2 linked regions of the Gemmobacter sp. 24YEA27 genome follow. The protein of the gene in region 1 interacts with the protein of each later gene in a pairwise test. Links are inferred from orthologs where the notes say so. Each region holds a gene or a part of one and is shown in the gene's direction. Other genes may lie near its edges. The genes, in order: dnaA and QNO18_RS14930.

Evidence for each region.
Region 2: the proteins of dnaA (region 1) and QNO18_RS14930 interact in binary tests that used the Escherichia coli proteins (3 or more experiments, as listed by UniProt). The link is inferred for Gemmobacter sp. 24YEA27 from one-to-one orthologs.

What each region holds. Positions count from the first base shown.
Region 1 is NZ_JASJPW010000001.1:642,536-645,749, forward strand. What follows is about bases 309-3,205. They hold dnaA (chromosomal replication initiator protein DnaA), read left to right. Parts: upstream 309-1,008; coding sequence 1,009-2,403; downstream 2,404-3,205. Other genes in these bases: rpsT (30S ribosomal protein S20), read left to right, coding at 309-319; dnaN (DNA polymerase III subunit beta), read left to right, coding at 2,581-3,205. Also shown: more of rpsT, read left to right, coding at 47-308; more of dnaN, read left to right, coding at 3,206-3,214. UniProt on the Escherichia coli protein: Plays an essential in the initiation and regulation of chromosomal replication. Binds in an ATP-dependent fashion to the origin of replication (oriC) to initiate formation of the DNA replication initiation complex once per cell cycle.
Region 2 is NZ_JASJPW010000001.1:2,990,142-2,993,391, forward strand. The notes cover bases 311-3,243. They hold QNO18_RS14930 (replicative DNA helicase), read left to right. Parts: upstream 311-990; coding sequence 991-2,496; downstream 2,497-3,243. Other genes in these bases: QNO18_RS14925 (orotate phosphoribosyltransferase), read left to right, coding at 311-726; alr (alanine racemase), read left to right, coding at 2,674-3,243. In the rest of the region: more of QNO18_RS14925, read left to right, coding at 49-310; more of alr, read left to right, coding at 3,244-3,250. UniProt on the Escherichia coli protein: The main replicative DNA helicase, it participates in initiation and elongation during chromosome replication. Travels ahead of the DNA replisome, separating dsDNA into templates for DNA synthesis.

The sequences.
Region 1 (3,214 bases):
ATCGGGTTTCGTGCATTTAAAGTTTGATATCCGAAGGACAAAGCCCATGGCAAATACCGCCCAGTCGAAAAAACGCGCCCGCCAGGCCGAAGCACGCTATGACGTGAATAAAGCCCGCCGCTCGCGCATCCGCACCTTCCTGCGCAAAGTTGAAGAAGCCATCGCTTCGGGCGACCAGGCTGCTGCAGCCGCCGCTCTGAAAGCCGCTCAGCCCGAGCTGGCACGTGGCGTGACCAAGGGCGTTCTGCACAAGAACACCGTCGCGCGTAAAATGTCGCGTCTCTCGGCCCGCGTGAAAACCACCGGCGCAACCGCCTGAATTCGGTTCACCGTCCCGGCGTATCGGGGAATTTGAGGGCGCGATCCGCAGGGATCGCGCCCTTTTCCGTTCCCGGTTTTGTGCCCTGTCTCCCGGCCCGAAGCCAGGCCGGCACCAATCCAGCGCAGGCGCGGCGCGAAGCCCTCTTCATGCCACGTTAATAAAGCGATTCCCCAGGCGCCGTATGGGGGGTCAATCCCGCGCGGGAAAAATATCCACACTGTCGGATTTCGGGCGGGATTTTGCTGCTGACATGGCCTCTGACAGCCAGAGAACGTAGCGCTTCTGCCGCCTCTTCAGGATTCGCCCCGACGGACTCTGTGTCAAGCGAGTTGTTCAGTTGCAGAGCGCGCTCGCGGCTTGTTACCTTTGCCAGGCGATTCACTTCGTCCTGGGGGACAGGGAAATGTCGCAAACCTGATATCACAACCGACACTTTGGGCTGCCAGCCAACAAGATCGGGGATTTCGGTTTGTGTTCAACCGGATAGAGCCAAAACTCTGGCTTTTGTCTGGTGCCCGGCCGGTGCAGCAGGTCTGCCCGGCATGTCTTATGTTTTGCCCTGCGGCGGAGGATGACCCTCTGACCTTCGCAGCCTTTCCGGCGCGGTGGTCAAAAGGTCGGGTCTCGCGAATTCGACCGTGCCGCATCGGGCGGAACGGTGAGTTGATTGGGCAGGTCTGGTTAGAATGACGAATGAAACTTGGGGGCAGATCCGCGAAGGTCTCATCAGCCGGGTCGGACGAAATAATTATACAACCTGGATCGAACCCCTGCGGCTGTCACAGCTGGAGGGCGGTGTAGCGCTGTTCGAGGTCCCCACTCCGTTTTTCGGAGACTGGGTGCAACGCAACTATGGCGACCATATCCGCAATCAGCTGCTGACCTCTGGCGCTCTGGTTGAGCGGCTTGAATTCCTCGTCGGCACTGAAGCCCCGCGCCCTGCCGCGACCGCGTCTGCCGAGCGTGCGGCGAGCGCCAGACCGGCTGTCACAGCCCCTGCTGCACCACAGACCCGCAGCCGTGCGCCCCAGGACGATGATCTGCCGGGTGCCCCGCTGGATGGTCGCTTCACCTTTGAAAGTTTCGTGGTCGGCAAGCCGAACGAGCTTGCCCATGCCGCCGCGCGCCGCGTGGCCGAAGGCGGACCGGTCACCTTCAATCCGCTTTTTCTTTATGGCGGCGTTGGTCTCGGCAAAACCCACCTGATGCATGCCATCGCGCATGAGCTGCGCGAGCAGAAGCCCGATCTGAAGGTGCTCTATCTTTCGGCCGAGCAGTTCATGTATCGCTTCATCCAGGCGCTGCGCGACAAACAGGTGATGGATTTCAAATCGCTGTTCCGCTCGGTGGATGTGCTGATGGTGGATGATGTGCAATTCATCGCCGGCAAGGATTCCACCCAGGAGGAGTTCTTCCATACGTTCAACGCGCTGGTAGATCAGAATAAGCAGATCATCATCTCGGCCGACCGCGCGCCTGGCGAGATCAAAGATCTGGAAGACCGGATCAAATCACGGCTGCAATGCGGCCTGGTGGTTGACCTGCATCCGACCGATTACGAACTGCGCCTCGGTATTCTGCAGCAGAAAGCCGAATTCTACCGTGGCCAATATGGCGGGCTCGCGATCAGCCATGGCGTGCTGGAGTTCCTCGCGCATCGTATCACGACCAATGTTCGGGTGCTGGAAGGCGCGCTGACCCGACTTTACGCCTTCGCCTCGCTGGTTGGGCGTGAAATCACCCTGGAACTGGCGCAGGACTGTCTCGCCGACATTCTGCGCGCCTCGGATCGCAAACTGTCGATCGAGGAGATCCAGCGCAAGGTCGCCGAGCACTATAATATCAGGCTCTCGGATATGATCGGGCCAAAGCGCCTGCGCACCATCGCGCGACCTCGTCAGGTGGCAATGTATCTGTCAAAACAGCTGACTTCGCGCTCTTTGCCGGAAATTGGCCGCCGTTTCGGCGGACGTGACCATACAACAATCATGCATGGCGTGCGGAAGATCGAGGAACTGGCGGCGCTCGACAGCCAGCTTGCTGATGACATCCAGTTGCTCAAGCGGCTGTTGCAGGGCTGACCGCCCGATTTCTTGCAAGAAATCGGCCCGGAGTTTTTAAAAACTCCGGGTTGCGCCAGATGGATACGGCTCGGTCTTGACGAGACTGGCAAAGCTTCGCAAAGTCGGGCAAAACAGGCAACCGGGCTTCCCGGCTCGCTTCGTGCGCCCTGAATGCGGGCAAGAGGATTTGGACGAATGAAACTCTCGATCGAACGCGCATCGCTTCTTAAGGCGCTGGCTCAGGCTCAATCCGTTGTCGAGCGGCGTAATACGATCCCGATCCTTGCCAATGTGCTGATCGAGGCTGAAGGCGCCCAGGTGTCCTTCCGCGCGACCGATCTGGATATCGAGGTGGTCGACCGGACCGATGCAATGGTCGAACGCGCCGGAGCAACCACGGTCTCGGCGGTCATGCTGCATGAGATCGTGCGGAAACTGCCGGATGGCGCGCTGGTCAACCTGTCAGAGGATGGCGCCTCGGGGCGGCTGACCATCACGGCAGGGCGCTCGACTTTCAGCCTGGCGACGCTGCCGAAAGAAGATTTCCCGGTGATGGCGTCATCGGAATACAGCACGAATTTTTCGGCCCCAGCCACCGATCTGCGCCGGCTGTTCGACAAGGCGAAATTCGCGATTTCGACCGAAGAGACACGCTATTATCTGAACGGCGTTTATCTGCATGTCTCGACCGGCGATGATGGCCCGGTCTTGCGCGCGGTAGCGACCGATGGTCACCGCCTTGCACGGATCGATGCGCCGCTGCCGGCGGGCGCCGAAGAGATGGCAGGCGTGATCGTGCCGCGCAAAACCGTCAACGAGCTGCGCAAGC
Region 2 (3,250 bases), 2.3 Mb from region 1 along the record:
CCTCCGGCGGGTGTATTTTCTCAAGAGGACACTGCAAAGGAGCACTGAATGATCCCCGCTGCCTTCCCCTCGAAAGAAGAGATCGCCCGTCTGACCGCCCGCGCCTTCCTTGAGATTGGCGCGGTGCATTTCAACGCGCGCGAACCTTTCACGCTGGCCTCTGGTCTGCCGTCGCCGACCTATATCGATTGCCGCAAGCTGATCTCCTATCCGCGCATCCGCTCGATGCTGATGGATTTCATGGCGGTGACCGTGATGCGCGAGGCCGGGTTCGAGGCCTTCGACAATATCGCAGGCGGCGAGACGGCGGGTATCCCCTTCGCGGCACTGGTGGCCGAGCGGCTCGCCTTGCCGATGACCTATGTGCGCAAGAAGCCGAAAGGCTATGGCCGCAATGCCCGGATTGAAGGCACCATGACCGAGGGGCAGCGCGTGCTGCTGGTCGAAGATCTGACCACCGATGGCGGCTCGAAACTCAGTTTTGTCGATGCAATCCGCGAGACAGGTGCCACCTGTAACCATACGACCGTGATCTTCTATTACGGCATTTTCAAAGAGACCGAGGCGCGGCTGGCCGAACATGGCGTAAGCCTGTCCTGGCTCTGCACCTGGTGGGATATGCTGGCCGAGGCGAAAGCTCAGGGCTCCTTCGACCAGGAAACGCTGGAGGGTGTCGAAGACTTCCTCAACGACCCGCGTGGCTGGCAGGCGGCCCGCGCGAAGTAGAGCGGGAAACCGCCGGGCTGGCCGGGAACCCGGATAATCTTTCGGTATTCCGCCCCCTCGGCCCCGCCGAGGCCCGCATACGAATCGCGAAACCCGTCTTTCCTCCAGACAGGATACGCAAGATATGGTATGCTCAGGCTCAGATACCCCAGGCCACTCTGCCAGAGCCGGCTTATCCTGTCACTTTTCCACAGACCTGTGCAGCGGTTGCTCTGACGCGCCCTGACAGGCTAAAGCTGATCCCTTAATGGGGCGCAGGTGATCATGAACGAAGTCGCGAAAATCCGCAGCGATCTGCCGGCGCCGGCCGTGACCGAGGCGCTGCCGCAGAATATCGAGGCCGAGCAGCAGCTGCTCGGCGCGATCCTCGTCAATAATGACATCTATGACCGCATCGCCAGTGTGGTGAAGACCGAGCATTTCTACGACCCGGTGCATCGCCGGATCTTTGATATCGCCGCCTCGCGGATCCAGAGGAATGCGTTGGCCTCTCCGGTGACCCTGAAGGCGTTTCTCGAAGAGGATGAGGGGCTGAAAGAGCTCGGCGGCGCCGCCTATCTGGTGCGTCTGGCGGGGGCTGCGATCTCGGCTTTTGCCGCCCGCGACTATGCGCAGATGATCTATGATCTGGCGGTGCGGCGTGAGCTGATCCAGCTGGGCAAAGACATCGCCGACCGCGCCGGCAAGGTCGATATCGACTCCGAGCCGCGCGCCCAGATCACCGAGGCCGAACAGAGGCTTTACAAACTGGGCGAGCAGGGCGTGGCCGAGCGCGGCTTTCAGAGCTTCCTCAAGGCCGCAACCGATGCGGTCAATGTGGCGAATGCCGCCTATCAGCGTGGCGGCGGTCTGGCAGGGATTTCGACCGGGCTGGTCGATCTCGACAAGAAGATGGGCGGGCTGCATGAGAGCGACCTGATCATCCTCGCCGGGCGCCCCTCGATGGGAAAAACCTCGCTTGCGACCAATATCGCCTTCAACGTGGCCAAGGCCTATAAGCGCGGCCGCAAGCCCGACGGGCATGAGGGGGCGGTCGAGGGCGGTGTGGTCGGCTTCTTCTCGCTCGAGATGTCGGCCGAGCAGTTGGCGGCGCGGATCCTCTCCGAGGCCTCCGAGGTGCCGTCGGAACAGATCCGGCGCGGCGATATGACCGAGCCCGAGTTCCGCCGCTTTGTCGATGCCGCGAAATCGCTGGAAAGCTGCCCGCTCTACATCGACGACACGCCGGCTTTGCCGATCAGCCAGGTCGCAGCGCGGGCGCGGCGGCTGAAGCGGACGCATGGGCTGGATGTGCTGATGATCGACTACCTGCAGCTTCTGAAGGGCTCGTCGAAAAGCTCAGAGGCGAACCGGGTGCAGGAGGTCTCCGAAATCACGCAAGGCCTGAAAGCCATCGCCAAAGAACTGAACGTGCCGGTGATCGCGCTGTCACAGCTGTCTCGCCAGGTGGAGAGCCGGGAAGACAAGCGGCCGCAGCTCTCTGATCTGCGCGAATCCGGCTCGATCGAGCAGGACGCGGATGTGGTGATGTTCGTCTATCGTGAGGAATATTACAAAGAACGCGAAAAGCCCGGCGATCATGAGCTGGAGAAAATGGCGGCCTGGCAGCAGATCATGGAACAATGCCATGGCAAGGCAGAAGTCATCCTCGGCAAGCAGCGCCACGGGCCGATCGGTTCGGTGGAACTGTCCTTTGAGGGCCGTTTCACCCGCTTTGGCAACCTCGCCCGACCCTGGGATGGCGGCGCCGGCCCGGATGGGGGCTTTTGATGGCTGAGGGCGCAGAGGGGGCTCTGCCCCCTCACCCCCGGGATATTTAAGGACAGATGAAAGACAATGCCGATTTCATCTGTCCTTAAATATCCCCGCCGGAGGCTCCCTGCCTGACCAGAGGCGCCGCGATTTCCCCCTTGACCCCAGATTTCCAGATGCCAGGAAGTTATCCTCATGGCCACATCGTCCCTCACCGTTGATCTCGACGCCATCGCCGCCAACTGGCGCGCGCTGGACCGTCTTTCCGCGCCCGAAGTGCAGACCGCTGCGGTGGTCAAAGCCGATGCTTACGGTCTGGGCGCCGGCAAGGTGGCGCGGGCTTTGGCCTGGGCCGGGGCGCGGCGCTTTTTTGTCGCAGCCGCCGAAGAAGGCGCGGCGGTGCGTCAGGCGCTTGGGCCCGGGCCGCAGATCAACATCCTTTCGGGCCATATGGCCGGCGACACTGAGATGCTCAATGATCTTGAGCTGACACCGATGCTCAACAGCCTTGAGCAGATCACCCGCCATCTGGAGGCGCTGCCGGGCCATCCGTTCGGGGTCCAGCTCGACAGCGGGATGAACCGGCTCGGCGTTGAGCCGGTGGAATGGCAGGCGGTGGCGCCGATCATCATCGAGGCCGGCCCGGCGATGCTGATGAGCCATCTCGCCTGTGCCGATGAGCCGGACCATCCCATGAACCAGGCGCAGCTGGAAGCCTTCCATGAGATGACCGATGGCACCGGCCTGCCGCGCAGCTTTGCCGCCACGGGGG